Regions from separate parts of the Citricoccus sp. K5 genome, predicted to be linked through region 3. Evidence: riboswitches for the same ligand, from Rfam matches in the RefSeq annotation. Region 3 holds a riboswitch; each other region holds the start of a gene.

Region 1 (4,591 bases), 650 kb from region 3:
GCCGGATCCACAGGCCCACGGCCACCAGGAGGGCGGAGAGCAGGAACGGGATGCGCCAGCCGAAGGCGGCGAACTGCTCGGCGCTCATGATGTTCTGCATGATGAAGAACGCGCCGGTGGCCAGCAGCATGCCGGCGGAGGAGCCGATCTGGGTGAAGGATCCGAAGAAGCCGCGGTGCCGTGCGGGAGCGTGCTCCACGCTCAGCAGCGCCGAACCGCCCCATTCGGCCCCGGCGGACAGGCCCTGGAGGATCCGCAGGAACACTAGCCCGACGACGGCCCACCAGCCGATGACCTCGAAGGTGGGCATCAGCCCGATCAGGGTGGAGGCCACCCCCATCAGCACCAGGGACGCCACGAGCAGCGCCTTGCGGCCGATCCGGTCCCCCAGGTGGCCTGCGATGATCCCGCCGAGCGGCCGGGCGATCACCCCGACGGCGAGGGTCGCGAAGGAGGCGACGATGCCGCCGAGTTCGGTGGCCATCGGGAAGAACTGGACGTTGAAGATCAGCGCCGCAGCCGTGCCGTAGAGGTAGAAGTCGTACCACTCGATGGTGGTGCCGGCGAAGGCGGAGGCCAGGATCCGCTTCTTGCCGGAGAGGATGTTCGTGGCGCCCATCAGCCCTGGCCGCCCTTCGCATCGCCGATCGCATTGAGGCCCTCGGGCAGGGTCCCGTTGATCCAGTAGTCCCCCAGGGACCGGGCACGGAAGGCGATGGGGTTGTGCGTGGCCACGGTCTGGGCGTTGCGCCAGTGGCGGTCCATGGCCTTCTTCGTGGACGTGGCGGAGGCGCCCACGGTGAGGAACAGGTCCTGGGCGGCTCCGATGCCCAGTTCGGGCACCGTGATGGTGGCGTGTTCGATGGCCAGCTCGGAACCGTAGAGCTCGGCGGGGACGTCTCCGGTGAAGTCCGGGCGGTCGGCCCCGACGGCCTCGGCGGCCGTGATGCCGGCGTCCAGGGCGCGGGCGGCGTGGAGCACCGTGGCCTCGGCGGTGAAGGCCTTCGCGGCAATGCGTCCGGCGGCCTCCTGGATCAGCGGATCCTCGCGGAACGGCAGGCCGGAACCGGTGTTGAAGGTGCGTTTGCGGGAGGCGATGGTCGCCACGGCATCCCGGCGGGAGGCGCGGGCGATCCCGGCCAGGACCGCCAGCAGCACGAGTTGGAAGAAGGCGGCCTCGTGAACGGCCTCGGCGGAGCCCGGCACGCGGTCGAGCACCCCGTGGGCGGGGACCGTGACCTTCGTGAAGGTCGCGGTTCCGGTGCCCGTGAGCTTCTGCCCGAAGCCGTCCCAGTCGTCCTCCAGGACCACTCCCTCGGCGTCGGTGGCCACCACGGCGAACTGACGGCCGTCGAGCGGCCCGCCGTCGGCGTCGGCACGGGCGGCCGAGACGCGGGTGTAGTCGGAGAAGATGGAGGCGGTGGCGTAGAACTTCTGTCCGTTGAGCTCCATGCCGCCGGCGGTCGGGGTCAGCGTGGTGTTCAGACCGCCCAGCGCATTGCCGCCCTTCTCCGTGGAGGCGTTGCCCACCGTGGCGCCCGCCAGGACCAGCGGATACCAGACGTCCTGGACCTCCCGCGGCTGGAAGCGGAGGGCCTCGAGGAAACCGTAGTGCGAGCGGTAGATGTGGGCCACGTTGGAATCGGCCTCGGCCAGGTCGATCAGCAGGTGGAAGAAGTCCTGGAGGCTGACCTCCGGACCACCGTGGGCCACGGGGACCCTCAGGGTCCCGAACCCGGCTTCGTCGAGGCTCCGGACGGCGTCGAAGGGCAGCTCGCGGTTCAACTCCCGGGCCAGGGACCCCGCCGCGATGTCCTCGAAGAGCGGCTGGAAGTGCCTCTTGAGACCGGCGTAGTCCGTGGGCAGGCCGCCGCTGAGGTTCGCGCCGGGCTGGACGGCGGCGATGGTGCGGGGTGTCGCGGTCATTCGGTGGTCCTCTCGGTCTCACCGAAGGATTCCCGTGGCGGGGTCCAGACCGTGCTGGGTCATTCGAAGCGACAACGTTCAGGGAACCGCTTCAGCCGTGGGATCTCCATCGGTCCTGGCGGTAGCACCCGGCTGGGGAATCCCCACGGGTTGCTGCGGCGTCGACGAGCCAGGTCTCTCGGCCGCTCTGGATGGTTACCCGCCCACGTTAACGGACATCGGCGCTCCAGTGCTGTGTCTGGCGTCACGTCGCTTCACACAGTGTGTCGAGGGAAGTACTCAGCTCCGGCCGTCGAACGCAGCCGCCCTGAGCCGGTCAAGCAGCGGTGCGATCGGGCCGAGGTCGATGGCCCCGCTGCCGCCCGCTCGCTCGCCTGCCGCTGGCAGAAGGGCGTCGTACGCACGACGAGCGGCGAGGTCGTGTCCGCTCTCGACCGCCGCGAGGCCCGTCAGGAACCATGCCACCTCGAGCATCAGGTCGTCCGGGGGATCTGGAACCGCATCGAGAGCGGCGGCGGCCTCCTCGCGCCGCCCCTGCCTGGCCAGGAGCAACGGCCTGGCCCACGGTTCGTAGGGTCCGAACCGGCTGTCAGGGAGCTCCGTCCCGGTTCGAACAGCCCGGGTAAGTTCTGCCAGTCCGGACAACCCGTCCCTGAATCCAGGCATCTCCGTTCCTTCCGGTGGTGGAGGGCGGCCCATGAAGGACCACCGGAACCACGCGGTGAAGACAGAAGCCAGCGGACGATCGAAGCGTTCTGCGAGTGCGTCGATGAGGTCGGCCTGCCGAGAAGCCGCCGCTACGTCGTCGAGGGCACAGAGCGCCTGCATCCTGATCAGTCGTCCCTCGATCTCGAAAGTCGGCAATTCCGCGCCGACGGCGGCAGCAACGATCTCAGCACCGAGCATGTCGCGAGTCCCTGCCTGGCCTGCCGTCTCGAAGCTCTGCAGATAGCGTGAGCTGAGGGCAAAACACAACAGGGCGGCGTCGCCAAGCCGCCGTGCGATTCGCTCTGCCTCGGCAGCCTCGGCGAGTCGGTTCGCGGTGCCACGGGACTCCATGGCGATGGTGGCGAGGAGTCGCGCCCGCAACCGGTCAGATGCGCCAAGCGGCAGGGCCGTCAGCGTTCGGAGGGCCACCTCGACGATCGCCGTCGAACGCGCGGGATCGTCCGACCTGGTCCAGCTTCCCGGCACGTCGAAACCGCCGATGACTCGGGCCGCCACTTCCGGATCGCCGACATGCTCGGCGGCGGCGATCACGGCGGTGCGCTGTTCCGCCGCCACCTCAACGGCGCCGGAGACCGCGAGGAGGGGCAGGAGCGCAGTGGCGCTTTCGAGTTGGGTCCGCTGACTGGTCCGTGCCTGGACTGCGGCGGTCCGCATCAGAATTGACCCGCCGTCCTGGACCTCCAGTGCCGGATCCTGACGCAGGATGCCGCGTTCGAGTTCGGTCAACCGCTCACGTGGATCGGCCCCGGGGCTCCCGATGAGAGTGGTGCGGGCACGGGCGATGATGTCCAGAGCTTCTCCCGGGCGTGCAGACCGGTACAGGGCAAGGGCGAGCAACCTCCAGCCCTCTTCCCGCCACGGGAACTCTTCGATCTGAGCCTCGAGCAGCGCCACGACGTCGTGTGGCCGACCCAGCGTGAGGCGAATTTCTGCCAGTTGCTCCACGGCTCCCGCCCGCAGTCTCTCGACCCGAGCCCTCTCACTCTTGGCCCACGGTTGCCGTCTGAACTCCTCGAAGGCAGTTCCGCGCCACTCGTCCAACGCGGCAGACAACAACGGTTCGCTGACTTCGGGGCTCCTGCCGTCTGCGGCCCGAATGGCCTGCTCGGCGCGCCAGAGATCGACCGCCGCGGGCACGGGCCTCAGGGCATAGCCGTCACCCTCGGTCACGAGAATCTCCGAAGGGACTCGCGGAGGACGCTGTGGCTCGAGCACTTTCCTGATCTCACCGACGAACGTTCGCACGGCCCCCACCGCGCCGTCAGGGGGATCTTCCCACAAATCCTCGACCAGCCCGCCCGTGGACACTGCCCGCCCCTGCGCGGTTATCAGGATCCCGAGGATCTCGCGATGCCGGGCCCGGGAGAGGCGTAGGGGCACGCCCTCGATCTCGGCACGGACCTGACCGAGGACACAGATCCGAAGCTCGCTCACCCGCTCATGTTACTTATCCGCCCTCGTCCACTGATTCAGGGCTGATCCAGGTGCGGCACCGTGGCGTTCAACGGTGCTGACGGTGTGGGCACCGCCGGCGATCGCCGCCGTGAAACGTGGCCAAGAGGCTTGAAGGAGAAGAATGAATCTGCAGCTCAGCGGGAAGAAGGCGTTCATCAGTGGTTCCTCCCAGGGGATCGGCTTGGCGATTGCGAGAGCGTTGGCCAGAGAAGGCGCTGACGTGACACTCAACGGCCGGGATCCCTTGAAACTCTCCGATGCGGTTGAGTCGTTGCGGACCGAGTTGCCCGAGGTCGCCGTCGAAGGCGTGGCTGCCGATTTTTCCGATCCGCGTCAGGTGGATCGACTCTGCTCCGGGTTGACGGACATCGACATCCTCATCAACAACGTCGGACTCTTCGAGGTGAAACCGTTCGACGGCATCTCGGACGAAGACTGGCGGCTGTACTTCGAAGTCAACGTGCTCAGCGGGGTGAGACTC
Region 2 (4,591 bases), 670 kb from region 3:
TCGCCGAGGTGGAGCACCCCACCCATCATCAGGCCCACCCCGTCCACGGGGACCCGGCCGCGCGGTTGCGCTTCTACGCCCGCCTCGGTGGGCAGATCCTGGACGTGCCCTACTTCCAGCCGCCGGTCGACGAGACGCAGGACGCCGTCTACGGCATGCTCCTGCTCGTTCTGGCCCCGCCGGAGCGCTTCGTCCGCGGGCAACGGCTGCTGCCGGAGGCCGGACTGGCCGCAGCCCTGGAGGAGTTCATGGCCGGGACCGATCCAGAGCGGTATCCCGTCGGCTCCGTGCTGGAGGCCGCCGGCCATCCCGAGGGCGTCCGGATGCTGGCCGTCGAGGAGCTGGGCCGCGCCCCGGTGTCCCACCGCCCGTGAGCCGAGGGCGGCCGCTGCCGGGACGGGGTCCCCCGCCCCAGGCTCGGACCGTCCCGCGGCTACTGCATCCGCGTGGACTCCGCGTCGATGAAATGCTGCGCCCGTTGCAAGGTGTGCGAGGAGTAGGTGCCGCCGGCCCGCGCGTCGAGCAGGACGGACTGTTCCACGTCCACGAGCTGGCGGCGCAATTCGCGGTGCTGCTGGGCGTGACCGTCCGGATCGTCGTCATTGACCATGGCCGCCAGCGCCTCCGTGGCGGCCAGGCCCCTGCTCCGCGTCCGCTCCAGCACCTCAGGGGCGAAGGGCTTGCCGTTCTCCCGCAGCAGCGCCTGATTGTCCAGGAAGGCCTGGCGGGCGGCGATGATCTCCTCGGCCAGGCGGGTGACCTCGCGGCCCTCGGCCACCTCGCTGGTGCCCTTGATGCCCAAGACACGGATCAGCAGGGGCAGCGTGCCGCCCTGGACCACCAGGGTGATGATGGCGACGGTGAAGGCGATCAGGATCAACTCGGCCCGGTAGGGGATGTCCGAGGGCAGCGACTGGGCCGCCGCCAGGGTGACGGCCCCGCGCATCCCGGACCAGGCCAGTACGGCACCACCGCGCCACCCGAGGCTGTGGGTGGCCTGGAACTGCGCATCCGCACGCCACCGCTGCAGCCTCGACGCGCGCCGTGGATTGGCGTCCTGCTCACCCTCGGCGACGGCTTCCAGGGCGGCGTCCAGTTGCTCGGCGACCTCGGGTATCCGGCGCTGACGGGCCCGCAGGTGCGCGATCAGCGGGACCACGAACAGGATGCGGACCCCGAAGAGGATCACGGTGCAGGCGGCCGCGAGGGCAACGGCCATCCACAGCCCCCGGCCGGAGGACTCGGCATCCGCGACGATCGAGGTGATCTCGAAGCCCATCAGCAGGAACACGCCGTTCTCCAGCAGCAACTGGATGGTCCGCCAATTGGTGCGGTCGGTGATGCGGTCCACGGCACTGAAGCGTTTGGGCGCCTGATGGCCGGTGACCAGCCCGGCCGCCACCACAGCGATGACGCCCGAGGCGTGCAGGTTCTCCGCCGGCATGTAGGCCAGGAACGGCACGGTCAGGGAGATCGCGGTGGTGAGCACCGGCTGCTGGCGGATCCGGGACCGGGCCCACACCGTGAGGCCGCCGACCAGCAGCCCGACTGCCACCCCCGCGATGACCGCGTAGGCGAAGTCACCGATGGCGCCCCAGAACGTGATGCTGCCGGCGGTGGCGGCAATGGCGGTGCGGAGCATGACGAGCGCCGTGGCGTCGTTGACCAGCCCCTCCCCCTCGAGGATCATCACCAGCCGCGGCGGCAGCCCCAGCTTCTTGCCGATGGAGGTCGCAGCCACGGCGTCCGGCGGGCTGATCACGGCCCCCAGTGCCACCGCCGCGGCGAAGCCGATGTCCGGCAGCACCCACCAGATCAGCCAACCGGTGGCGAAGGCGGAGGCGATCACTAGCAGGACGGACAAGGCGCTGATCGTCTCGAGGTCCCGGCGGAAATCCGTGATGGGGACGTTGACCGCGGCCGAGTAGAGGATCGGCGGCAGCGCGATCATGAGGATCCACTCCGGCTCCAGCAGGATCCTGGGTGCCCCGGGGATCAGGCTGCAGCCGATGCCGACGATGACCAGCAGGATGGGTGCGGCCACGCCCAGCTTCGGGGCGAAGAGTGACACGAGGACGATGATCAGGACGCCGGCCACGGCCAGCAGTGCGAATTCTTCCAAGGGGCCTCCCCGTTCCGGTGGCTGGCGTCACCACTGCCCGTCCAGACTAATCCCGGCGCCGTAGCACGGCTTCACCGGTTTGGTACGGGCCCGGGACCCGGACGTACAGTGGAATCGACCATCCCGAGCGGCCGAGAGATCTGGCTCTGTGACGCCGCAGCAACCCGTGGTCGACGCCGGCCCCTTTCCGGGCTCGGCATCGGCCACCAGGTGCTACCGCCAGATTCGATGGAAAGAAGGTTCTGTCTTGTCTGTTGCCCCGAACACCACGACCACCACCACCGCCGAAACCGGCGCCTCCCCCGCTCCGCTGCCGGGCCCCCTGCCGGGCTCTGTCCTGAACGCCGCCGACACCACCGCCCACCCAGGCCGCCCCGGGAACCTGCTCCACGGCGGCCTGGGCGACGGCCAACCGGTGGACGAGGCCGACCGCCTCGCCTTCTGGGACCAGGCCGCGCGCCGCCTCGACTGGCAGACGCCGTGGAACAACACCCACTCCTGGACGGCCCCGGACCCGGTGGCCGAGCGCGGTCCGGAGATCCGATGGTTCGAGGGCGGCACCCTCAACGTCGCGGTGAACTGCGTGGACCGGCACGTGACAGCCGGCCGCGGTGACAAGGTCGCGCTGTACTTCGAGGGTGAGCCCGGCGACCGCCGCGCCGTGACCTACGCGCAGTTGCAGAAGGAGGTCAGCCAGGCGGCGAACGCGCTGACCGAATTGGGCATCGGGAAGGGCGACCGCGTGGTCGTCTACCTGCCCGTGCTGGTGGAGACCATCGTCATCACCCTGGCCTGCGCCCGGATCGGCGCAGTGCACTCGCTCGTGTTCGGCGGCTTCTCCGCCGAGGCGCTGAAGTTCCGCGTGGAGGACACCGGCGCCAAGCTGCTGGTGACCTCCGAGGGCCAGTTCCGCCGTGGGAAGGCCGTCCCGGTCAAGGCCAACGCGGACGAGGCCGTCTCCGGTGAGAACAACATCGAGCACGTGCTGGTGCTCAACCGCACCGGACACACAGATGTGGACTGGGTCGAGGGCCGGGACGTCTGGTGGCACGAGATCGTGGACCGCCAGCCGGAGACCCACACCCCCGAGTTCTTCGATGCCGAGACGCCGCTGTTCATCATGTACACCTCCGGCACCACGGGTCAGCCCAAGGGGCTGGTGCACACCTCCGGCGGGTACCTGGTCCAGACCTCCTGGTCCTACGACTACCTGTTCTCCAACCCGGATGTCACCGCGCGGGATCAGGACGTCCACTGGTGCACGGCGGACCTGGCCTGGGTCACCGCCCACACCTACGAGATCTACGGGCCGCTCTCCAACGGCGTCACCCAGGTCATCTACGAGGGGGTGCCGAACGCACCGCACCCGGGCCGGCACTTCGAGGTCATCGAGCGTTACGGCGTGACCTCGTACTACACGGCGCCGACGCTCGTGCGCTCCCTCATGGGCTGGTTCCCGGAGGGCATCCCCACGGACTACGACCTGTCCTCCATCCGCCTTGTCGGCACCGTCGGCGAGGCCGTGAACCCGGAGGCCTGGACCTGGGCGCGCACGCAGATCGGCCGGGACCGGCTGTCCACGTTGGACGGGGAACTCCAGGAACAGACCAACGACGCCGGCGCGCAGGTCCCGCGCGATGGTTCCGTGGGCGTGCCCATGGTGGACACCTGGTGGCAGTCCGAGACCGGTGCGACCATCCTCTCCCCCCGGCAGGACGATGAGCGGTTCAAGCCCGGCTGCGGTTCCCGTCCGCTGCCGGGCGTGGACGTGGCCGTGGTGGACGACTCCGGCGCGCCCGTGGCCGCCGGCCTGCAGGGCAAGGCCGTGATCACCCGCACCGGGCCGTCCATGGCCCGCACCGTCTGGGGCAATCCACGGCGCTACTTCTCCTCCTATTGGAAGGACTACGCCGAGCAGGGCTGGTTCCTGGCCGGGGACGGCGCGAAGTATGACGAGGACGGGGACATCTGGATCCTGGGCCGCATCGACGACGTCATCAACATCTCCGGCCACCGCCTGTCCACCATCGAGATCGAGTCGGCACTGGTCTCCCACCCCGGCGTGGTGGAGGCCGGCGTCTGCCCCGTGCCGGATGCCAAGACCGGGCACGCCGCCGTCGCCTTCGTGGTGGCCCACGCGGGCTACGCCGAGGGGGGCGGGGCTGCCGTGCCGGAGGACTGCACCCCGGCGGAGGCATTGCGCCGCCACGTGGGCACGGTGATCGGCCCGGTGGCCAAGCCGCGGGAGGTGGTCTTCGTGCCGGACGTGCCGAAGACGCGATCCGGCAAGATCATGCGGCGACTGCTGACCCAGCTCTACGAGGGCACCGCCCTGGGGGACACCACGTCCCTACAGAACGAGCCGTGCGTCGGGCAGATCGCCGACGTCATGGCCGGTCGATCACCGTCAGGGCAGACTCCAGCCCGGTGACTCCGCGGTGACCTCCCGGTGACCCTGCAACCCCTCCG
Region 3 (4,591 bases):
GACTCCCGGCGTTCGTTCTTCAGGGCCTCACCCAGGACGCTCTCCGCCTTGGTGTTCGCATAGGTGTCCGCCGTGTCGAAACTGGTGATGCCCTGTGCCAGGGCCTCCTTCACGCAGGCATGGGCCGTCTCGTTCTCCACCTGGGAGCCGTGGGTGAGCCAGTTGCCGTAGATGATCTCTGAGATCTTGAGCCCGCTGTGGCCCAGGTAACGAAATTTCATGGTTGTACCCTAGACCGGATTCCGTTTCAGTGGTGCGCTGACATGGCGCGTTGGTCACAGCAGAACGGCCACCGTCCCCGAGGGGAGAGTGGCCGTTCTGGAGCCTGAAGGGTTCAGGCGAGCTCGATCAGAGCGGGCGGACTGCAGCAGCCTGCATGCCCTTGGGGCCCTGCTGGGACTCGAACTCGACCTTCTGGTCTTCCTGCAGTTCGCGGAAGCCATTGCCCTCGATGGCGGAGAAGTGAACGAAGATGTCAGCGGACTGGTCGTCCGGAGAGATGAAGCCGTAGCCCTTCTCTGCGTTGAACCACTTGACGGTACCGGTAGCCATGATGGGCCCTTTCCTGAGGTTGTAAACCCGTCGGTCTTCCGACGGGGGCGAAGCGGCGTGTGCGAAACCGCTTCCTACAACGCCCCGAACGGCCCGAGGGCCAACCGGTCCGCAGTGGTGACGGACTTACTGCTACTACTACTTCTGTGTCACATAATACGGGAGAAACCGCGGAACTGAAGCCCTCAATTTCCACTGTGGGCATTCTTTTCCCGGTGTTCATCTGAGCCCATCATCGGTCCAGCAGCTCACTGGCGATCGAGGCCGCGATCGATGCTGAGATCGAGATCGGGCTCTGCGTCAGACTCAGGAGCGGCACGGCCGCGGAGCCGGTCCAGCTGGCGCCGGTCTCGCTTGGTGGGCCGGCCTGCACCCCGGTCTCGGCGGGGCACGGCCAGCAGTTCCCGGGGCACGGGTTCCGGGGAGTGGTCGAGGTAGTGCCGGACAGCCTCCGGAGCGCCGACCCGCTTGGCCACCAGGCCGGTGACCTCGAGGATCCGCTCGCGTCCGGGCAGCCGCAACCGGATGGTGTCGCCCGGCTTGACCGGTTGGGCGGCCTTGGCCGGCTGCCCGTTGAGGCGGACGTGGCCGGCCCGGCACGCCGTGGTGGCGGCCGAACGGGTCTTGTACATGCGCACGCCCCAGAGCCAGGCATCCAAGCGGACCGAGCCGGCCGCCGCGGTGCCCGCGCCTGCGGCCGAACCTGGACGCCGCGCGGACGGGGTGGCGGAAGGCATGCCGGACATCCTACCTCCGGACCGGACGCCTGCCCCCGAGGGGCGCTGGGAGGAAGGACGTGAGGCTACTGGTTTCCCTCGGCGGTGCGCAGATTGCGGAAGGCCGAGCGGTGGAACACGATCGGCTCGTGCTCTGCGGAGTGATCGTGCACGCCGTGCACCTCGAGCAGGACCATGGTGTGGTCACCGGCGGGCAGCTCGGAGTAGACGGTGGTGTCCAGCCACAGGGCGGCGCCGTCCAGGAAGATCGCGCCCTCGTCCGTGGACCGGATGTCCAGGCCGGCGAATCGGTCCCCCTCCTTGGACGCGAGCTGACGGCAGACGTCGGTGTGGTCCTCGCCGAGGATGGAGATCCCGATCCGCTCGGCCTGCTTCAGCCGGGGCCAGGTGCGGGAGGTGTTCTGTACGGCGAAGGAGACCAGCGCCGGCTCGAGGGAGACCCCGACGGTGAAGGACGAGGCCACGAGTCCCTCCTTCGAACCGTTGGCGACACCGGCGAGCGCCGCCACGCCGGAGGGGAAGTGGGAGAAGGCCGAGCGAAGAGTCGGCGTGGACAGATCTCGGTTGAGGTCAGTGTCGAGGCCGGGGGCCTGCTGCAGGTCGTGGGTAGCCAGGGCGGTCATGGTGGGTCCTCCGTCCGAAGGCGAATCTGCACGGCGGCACGCCACGGGAACGTCCCGATCGGCACCAGCAGAAACGCGGTACTTGCCTGCCGGGGCATCCGGTAGGCCGAATCCTCACCTGGAGCACCCCACTACTGCGTGAAGAGGGTTGCCGTCCCGCAAGCCAGGGCTGTAACAGCGGGAACTCATGATTCTGGGTCCACACTAACGACGGACTTCCGGAGCGGTCAAAGGGTTTCTCGGACTGTGAACCCCCGTGACCTTCGCCCCGGCATGCCAATGGGGCGAAGCAGCCGCTGAGGATCAGGCAGCGGGTCAGCGGAATCGCAGGGAGACAGCCTCGCCGTGGGCCGGCAACCCCTCCGCCGTGGACAGGGAGGAGATCTTGGTGTCCAGTTCCTTCAGCCCCGTCTCCGTGTAGCGGATGAGCTGCTGCAGGCGCAGGAAGCTCACCGTGTTCAGCCCGGAGGAGTAGCGGGCGGAGCCACCGGTGGGCAGCACGTGGTTGGATCCGGCGGAATAGTCCCCCAGCGGCACGGGCGAATGCGGGCCCACGAACACGGCGCCGGCGTTGGACACCCGGCGGGCCGTCTGCAGGGGGTTCACGGTGTGGACCTCGAGGTGCTCGGCCGCGTAGGCGTCGGCCACGGCCAGCGCCTCGTCCAGGGTCCCCACGAGCAGGATCCCCGACTGCGGGCCGCCCAGGGCCTGGCGGATCTGCTCCTCGTGGAGACTTCCCGGCACCTGACTCTCAATCTCGGCCGCCACATCCCGGGCCAGCTCGGGCGAGGTGGTGATGAGCACGGAGCCGGCCATGGGATCGTGCTCGGCCTGGCTGATGAGGTCGGCGGCCACCCACCGGGCGTCGGCGGTGCCGTCGGCCAGTACGGCGATCTCGGTCGGTCCGGCCTCCGCATCGATGCCGATGGTGCCGAGCAGGGCGCGCTTGGCGGCTGCCACGTAGATGTTGCCCGGCCCCGTGACCATGTCCACGGGGGCACACACTCGGGCGCCGTCGTCGTCCGCCACCCCGTAGGCGAACATGGCCACCGCCTGGGCGCCGCCCGCGGCGTAGACCTCGTCCACGCCGAGCAGGGCGCAGGCCGCGAGGATGACGGGGTGCGGCAGGCCGCCGAAGTCCTTCTGCGGCGGGGAGGCGACCGCGAGCGAGGTGACGCCGGCGGCCTGGGCCGGGACCACGTTCATCACCACGGAGGAGGGGTAGACGGCACGGCCGCCCGGAACGTAGAGGCCCACGCGGTTCACCGGGACCCAGCGGTTCTCGACGACGGCCCCCTCCCCGAGCTCCACCTCCGACCCCGCGGGGACCTGGGCGGCGTGCACCTTGCGGGCGCGGTCGATGGCCTCCTCGAGGGCGGAGCGGACCTCCGGGTCCAGCGACTCGAGCGCCTCGGCGAGCTTCTCGGCCGGCACGGCCAAAGACGGCGGCCGGATCCCATCGAACTGCTCGCCGAGATCCAGCACGGCGCGAGCCCCCTCGGTACGCACCCGGTCCAGGATCGGCATCACCTTTGGCACGGCGGCGGCCACATCGACCTCGGCGCGTGGGAGCACCGTGGCGGGATCGTAGGTGCGGCCGCGCAGGTCCGTGGTGGCAAGCATGGGATGGCTCCTGTGATTCCGAGGGATCGGCTGGTTCCGGTGGTCCAGCGTCCATTCTCCCCCCGTTCAGGAACGTCCGAGAACCAGATGACAGACTGGGGCCATGCCGAGTTTGTCCTTCTTCACCGATCTGTTCACCGCTCCGCCCACCACCACCGTCCTCGCGTCCGGGGCGGGACTGGACTCCGAGCCGACGGCGGAACCGAGCGGGTCCCCGGAGAACATGCAGGACAGCGTCCGCGAGGGGGCCGAAGGCGCCGTCGACTCGCTCGGACCGTTCTGGGGGATGCTCTCCACGGTGGCGATCTCCGTGGCGTTCGCGCTGGCCGTGCTGGTGGTCGCCTGGCTGCTGGTCAACGCCCTGCTGCGCCGCAAGCCACAGCTGCGCAACCAGGTCGCCCGGTGCCGGGTACCGGTGGCGGTCGCGGCGGTGCTGCTGGCGGTGCGGATCGCCCTCGGACTGACCGCCTCCGCCTATGCCTGGTTCAACGGCGTGAGCTTCCTGCTGATGGCCGGCATCATCGGCTCCCTCGCCTGGTTGGCGCTGCGCGTCGTGCGGGTCGTCGAAGAGCGGTTGCTCGGCAAGTACGCCTCTGAAGGGGTGGACGACCGCCGTGACCGCAAGATCCGCACCCAGACCGTGCTGCTGCGGCGCGTGATCCAGGCCGCCGTCATCGTCATCGCCGTGTCCATCGTCCTGCTGACCATTCCCCAGGTCCGCGCGGTGGGCGCCGGCCTGCTGGCCTCGGCCGGCGTGATCTCCGTGGTGGCCGGCCTCGCCGTGCAGTCCACCCTGACCAACGTGTTCGCCGGCATCCAGCTGGCATTCACCGATGCGATCCGCGTGGGAGACGTGGTCACCGCGGACGGGGTCTACGGCACCATCGAGGACATCACCCTCTCCTACGTGGTGGTCAAGATCTGGGACGGGCGCCGCGTGATCTACCCCTCCAGCCACTTCACCACCACCCCGTTCGAGAACTGGACCCGCACCGGGTCTGCCTTGTCCGGGACCGTGGAGATCGACGTGGACTGGCGGGTTCCGGTAGACGCCAC
Region 4 (4,591 bases), 670 kb from region 3:
ACCGGTCCACGTTCCGGCGGCGCGGAGGGTCTTCGACTCGGCGTCGAGGGGTTCTTCGCTGAAACGGGAGGGTGTTCGGGACGGTTCTCGGAAGGGCTCAGAGGAGGACACGGCCGTCATTGTAGGACCCCCAGGCGAACACCACTTTGCGGGCAGGGAACCGTACTGTTCTCTGCCCGCAAGTGATGGATCCGAACCTCGCCGGCGTCACGCCCAGCGCTTATTGGCCTTCTGCTCCACGAAACCGAGGATCGAGTCGGTGATCTTGCCGATCACGGCGAGCAGGATGATGGCGAGGACCAATCGATCCGTACGGCCATTGTTCTGCGAGTCGGTGAGCAGGAACCCCAGGCCCATGGAGGAGGCGATGAGTTCCGCGGCCACCAGGAACAGCCACGCCTGGGCGAGCGCCAGCCGCAGGCCGGAGAACACGGAGGGCACCACGGCGGGCAACTGGACGGTCCGCAGCAGGCGCAGGCCGTGATAGCCGAAGGCGCGGCCAGCCTCCACGAGGTGCGGGTCCACATGCTTGAGCGCCGCATATACGTTCGTGAAGATCGGGAAGAACGCGCCGATCACGATCAATGTCACCTTCGAGTCCTCACCGATGCCCATCCACAGGATCAGCAGAGGCACCCACGCCAGCGACGGCACCGCGCGAATCGCTCCGATCAGGGGCGCAAGCAGGGCATCGGCCCAGGTGGAGAGTCCGAGGATGGAGCCGATGAGCAGGCCGAGGACCCCGCCCATCACGAAGCCGAGCAGCACCCGCTGCACTGAGATGGCGATGTGGTGCCACAGGGATCCGTCGGCGGCCAGATCGATCCCCGCACTGACCACCGAGGCCGGCGAGGGAAGCTGCACCGGCGAGAACAAGCCGGCAGCCGTCGCAGCCCACCAGGCGACGACCAGCACCACGGGCAGCAGAAGCCCGACGACGGCCCGGCCGGCCGGGGTGCCCAAGATCCCGCGGGTGCCCCGGCCGGTGGCGGGACCACCGCCGTTCCGGGAGCTCGAGCCGTAACCCCGGCCGGCCGGCGTCGAGCCCCGGTTGCGGCGCCCCGCCACCTCGTCAGCCCTATGCGATGCCGGGGTCAGGTGTTCGGGGGAGACGAGGGAGCTCACTGCGTGGCTTCTTCGGCGAACGAGGGCTCGAGGAGTTCGGCGAGGGCCTTGTCCACGTTCTCCTGGCTGGCCACGTCACCGGTTTCCACCAGGATCGGGCCGACGACCTCAAGGACGTCCAGTTGTTCCTGGCCGGGGACCGGGTCCACGTCCAGGTTGGAACGCTCCTCGATGACGATGGTGGCCACGTCTTGCTCGAGGCCGGCCACCTCGGCGAGGATCGACGCGGTCTCCTCTGGGTTCTCGAGGGCCCACTCACGGGCCTGCTCGTAGACGTCCACCACCGTTTGAGCCAGCTCGGGGGATTCCTCGAGGAAGGACTCCGTGGCGTTGAGGAAGCCGTAGGTGTTGAAGTCGACGTTGCGGTAGAACAGCTCGGCACCCTCGGCCTCGGCCCCGGCCATGATCGGGTCCAGCCCGGACCAGGCGTCCACGGATCCGTTGTTCAGGGCGGCGTTGCCGTCGGCATGCTGGAGGTTCTGCACGGTGACGTCGGATTCGTCCACGCCGGCCTCGCCGAGGGCCTGGATGAGGAAGAAGTAGGGGTCGGTGCCCTTGGTGGCCGCCACGTTCTTGCCGACCAGGTCCGTGACCTCGGTGATGTCCGAATCGGCGGAGGTGACCAGGGCGGCCCACTCCGGCTGGGAGTAGAGGCTGATGGTCTTGATCGGGGTGCCGTTGGCGCGGTTGAGCAGGGCGGCGGAGCCGGCCGTTGAGCCCACGTCGATGGCCTCGGCACGCAGGGCCTCGTTGGCCTTGTTGGAACCCGCGGACTGGATCCAGTTGACGCTGACGCCTTCGTCGGAGAGCTCCTCCTCCAGCCAGCCCTTCTCCTTGATGACCAGGGAGAGCGGATTGTAGGTGGCGTAGTCGATGTTCAGCTCGCCACCCTCGGCACCACCGCCGGCACCGGCTTCGGCGGCCTCACCACCAGATCCCTCGCCGGCCACGCAACCGGTGAGGGCGAGAGCCGCGATGGCGAGGGTGGCGGCGGACAGGGTGATTCGTGAGCGCATGGGGTGCCTTTCGAAGGGTGCGGTGCTTCCCGGGCCGGCAGGGGTTGTGGCGCGGGGCAATTGGTCGGGTACAGCGGGTACAGAGGGGGGCGTGCAGAAAGGGCCGTGCGACGTGGAGGCGGGGGATGCTCGCAGCGGTGCCCTGGCCGGGTCCGGCTAGTGGCGGTGGGCGTCCACGCCCAGTCCGGCCAACAATTCGGATCGGAGCCGGGCCAGTTCGGCCGAACCCCGATCCCGAGGCCGTTGACCGGGGACGGTGACCATCGTGCGGGTGGTGGCACCGGGGGCCGCGCCCGGGGCGGGGTCCTGGCCGAGCAGCAGGATCCGGTCGGCCAGCTGGAGCGCCTCGTCCACGTCATGGGTGACGAGCAGGACCGTGGTGGCGGTCTTGGCATGGATGTCCAGCAACAGGTCCTGCATCCGCAATCGCGTCAAAGCATCGAGCGCGCCGAAGGGCTCGTCCAATAGCAGGACGCCAGGACGCCGGGCCAGGGCACGAGCCAGCGAGGTTCGCTGGGCCATGCCGCCGGAGACCTCCCGGGGCCGAAGGGTGGCGTGTTCGGCCAGGCCCACCAGTTCCAACAATCGGTCGACGCTCTCGCGGCCCTCCGCGCGGCCCGTGTTCGGGGGCAAGCCCAGGGCCACGTTCTGGTGGATGGTGCGCCAGGGCATGAGGCGGGGCTCCTGGAACCCGACTGCGGTGCGGGAGTCGTAGGGCCGGACGGCGGACCCGCCGACCAGGATCTGCCCCGTGTTGCCGGTGTCCAGGCCGCCCACGGCCCGCAACAGGGTGGACTTGCCGCAGCCGGAGGCACCGATGATGGCCAGGACCTCGCCCGGCTCCACGGTGAGGTTGATGTCTCGCAAGACGGTGCGTGCGCCGGCGGCGGCCGGAAAGGACCGGCCGACATCGCGGAACTCCACCGCCAGGCTGGTGGTCGAGGCCGGCGGCGCCGTCAGGACGCTGGAACCGGGCAGGGACTCGGCAAGGGCAGTCACCGTGAATCACGCTCCATCGGCTCTGGCATGAGCACCTTCCCGGAGAAACGCGGGAGGTTGCTGCGGCGTCACGGAGCCAGATCTCTCGGCCGCTCTGGATGGTTGATTCATCCAGTGAAGCAGAACACGCGGTATCCATGTCAAGCGCGGAACAGCCCACGAATCCCGAGTTCACCGGCGTCGAGGGGCTGTACGGCGGTGTTTTCCCCGTCCCTGTTGCCTACTCTGCCGCAGATCGCTTGACGTCATGGTGCGTCATATGGGGGCACTTTCGAAGCCGATGTCGGCCCAGCGGCTGCGAGCAGGGGCTGCAGGACGAAATGTGACGTCAGAGGGATTCAATCCCGCACGGGAGAAGGCACCGTGATGATCTCGGCACCGTCCTCGGTGATGGCGATCGTGTGTTCGCTGTGCGCCGTGCGGCAGCCGGTCGCGCTGCGGAGCGTCCATCCGTCGGCATCCGTGACGAGTCGATCGGTGTCCACCATGGCCCACGGCTCCAGGGCGAGGAGCAGTCCGGGGCGAAGGACGTAGCCGCGCCCGGGCCGCCCGGTGTTGGGGACGTGAGGGTCCTGGTGCATCGTGGAGCCGATGCCGTGGCCGCCGAACTCGGTGTTGACCGCGAACCCGGCCTCGCTGAGGACAGAGCCGATGGCGTGGGAGAGGTCGCCGATGCGTGCTCCGGGCCCGGCCGCGGCGATCCCTGCGGCCAGGGCGCGCTCCGTGGTCTCGATCAAGGTGACGCTCTCGGCGGGGCGGGCATCGCCGACGATGAAGCTGATGGCGGCATCGGCGGCGATGCCGCGCAGGGTGACCGCGAGGTCGAGGGTCAGCAGGTCGCCGTCGGCCAGTGTGTAGTCATGTGGTTTGCCGTGCAGCACGGCGTCGTTGACAGCCGTGCAGATGTAGTGCCCGAAGGGCCCCCGCCCGAAGGAGGGCTCGTAGTCGACGTAGCAGGAGGTTGCCCCGGCCTCGATGATCAGGACGCGGGCCCATTCGTTGATTTCCAGGAGATTCGTGCCGATGGCGGCCCTGCTCCTCAGGGCTTGGAGAATCTCGGCGACGAGGGCGCCGGAGTCACGGGCCCGATCCAGCTCGGCGGGGGTCAGGATTTCAATCATGCGCTGCCTTTTCACGGGACTTCTCTGGGATGCCGACAACTATCTCCGGTTCCAATAACTATACCGGCCATATTATCCCGGACCTGGAACTAGAATGGAGTCCATGGTGAGGTTGCCGCTGAGTGCTGCAGAAATCGAGCGTGGGGAGCGCCTGGGCGCCCTCCTGCGGCGTGCTCGGGCGGAGCGCACGATGCTCGAGGTCGCGCTCGATGCCGGGGTGTCGCCCGAGACGCTGCGGAAGATCGAATCAGGCCGGGTCGCCACGCCGGCCTTCCCGACCATTGCGGCCATCGCCGAGGTCCTCGGCCTCTCACTCGACGCGGTGTGGGC

The links. A riboswitch is a leader RNA that binds a small molecule or an ion and turns the genes downstream of it on or off. The one in region 3 is predicted to bind S-adenosylmethionine.
Region 1: linked by a shared signal. The riboswitch ahead of BOSE125_RS14940 (acyl-CoA dehydrogenase) and the one ahead of BOSE125_RS11945 (flavin reductase family protein) in region 3 are both predicted to bind S-adenosylmethionine.
Region 2: linked by a shared signal. The riboswitch ahead of BOSE125_RS14990 (AMP-binding protein) and the one ahead of BOSE125_RS11945 (flavin reductase family protein) in region 3 are both predicted to bind S-adenosylmethionine.
Region 4: linked by a shared signal. The riboswitch ahead of BOSE125_RS15025 (ABC transporter ATP-binding protein) and the one ahead of BOSE125_RS11945 (flavin reductase family protein) in region 3 are both predicted to bind S-adenosylmethionine.

The regions. Positions count from the first base shown of each region.
Region 1 covers NZ_LR732817.1:3,314,209-3,318,799, reverse strand. The annotation lists gene BOSE125_RS14945 (MFS transporter) at 1-619, opposite strand, end outside; gene BOSE125_RS14940 (acyl-CoA dehydrogenase) at 619-1,926, opposite strand; SAM riboswitch class I at 2,030-2,124, opposite strand; gene BOSE125_RS14935 (BTAD domain-containing putative transcriptional regulator) at 2,206-4,035, opposite strand; gene BOSE125_RS14930 (SDR family NAD(P)-dependent oxidoreductase) at 4,232-4,591, shown strand, end outside.
Region 2 covers NZ_LR732817.1:3,329,890-3,334,480, reverse strand. The annotation lists gene BOSE125_RS15000 (GNAT family N-acetyltransferase) at 1-374, shown strand, start outside; gene BOSE125_RS14995 (sodium:proton antiporter) at 434-2,122, opposite strand; SAM riboswitch class I at 2,238-2,357, shown strand; gene BOSE125_RS14990 (AMP-binding protein) at 2,370-4,553, shown strand.
Region 3 covers NZ_LR732817.1:2,663,517-2,668,107, reverse strand. The annotation lists gene BOSE125_RS11960 (aldo/keto reductase family protein) at 1-221, opposite strand, end outside; gene BOSE125_RS11955 (cold-shock protein) at 349-552, opposite strand; gene BOSE125_RS11950 (RNA-binding S4 domain-containing protein) at 801-1,289, opposite strand; gene BOSE125_RS11945 (flavin reductase family protein) at 1,355-1,912, opposite strand; SAM riboswitch class IV at 1,986-2,105, opposite strand; gene hisD (histidinol dehydrogenase) at 2,228-3,535, opposite strand; gene BOSE125_RS11935 (mechanosensitive ion channel family protein) at 3,639-4,591, shown strand, end outside.
Region 4 covers NZ_LR732817.1:3,337,163-3,341,753, forward strand. The annotation lists gene BOSE125_RS15010 (OsmC family protein) at 1-111, opposite strand, end outside; gene BOSE125_RS15015 (ABC transporter permease) at 208-1,125, opposite strand; gene BOSE125_RS15020 (aliphatic sulfonate ABC transporter substrate-binding protein) at 1,122-2,141, opposite strand; gene BOSE125_RS15025 (ABC transporter ATP-binding protein) at 2,298-3,140, opposite strand; SAM riboswitch class I at 3,134-3,245, opposite strand; gene map (type I methionyl aminopeptidase) at 3,479-4,261, opposite strand; gene BOSE125_RS15035 (helix-turn-helix transcriptional regulator) at 4,365-4,591, shown strand, end outside.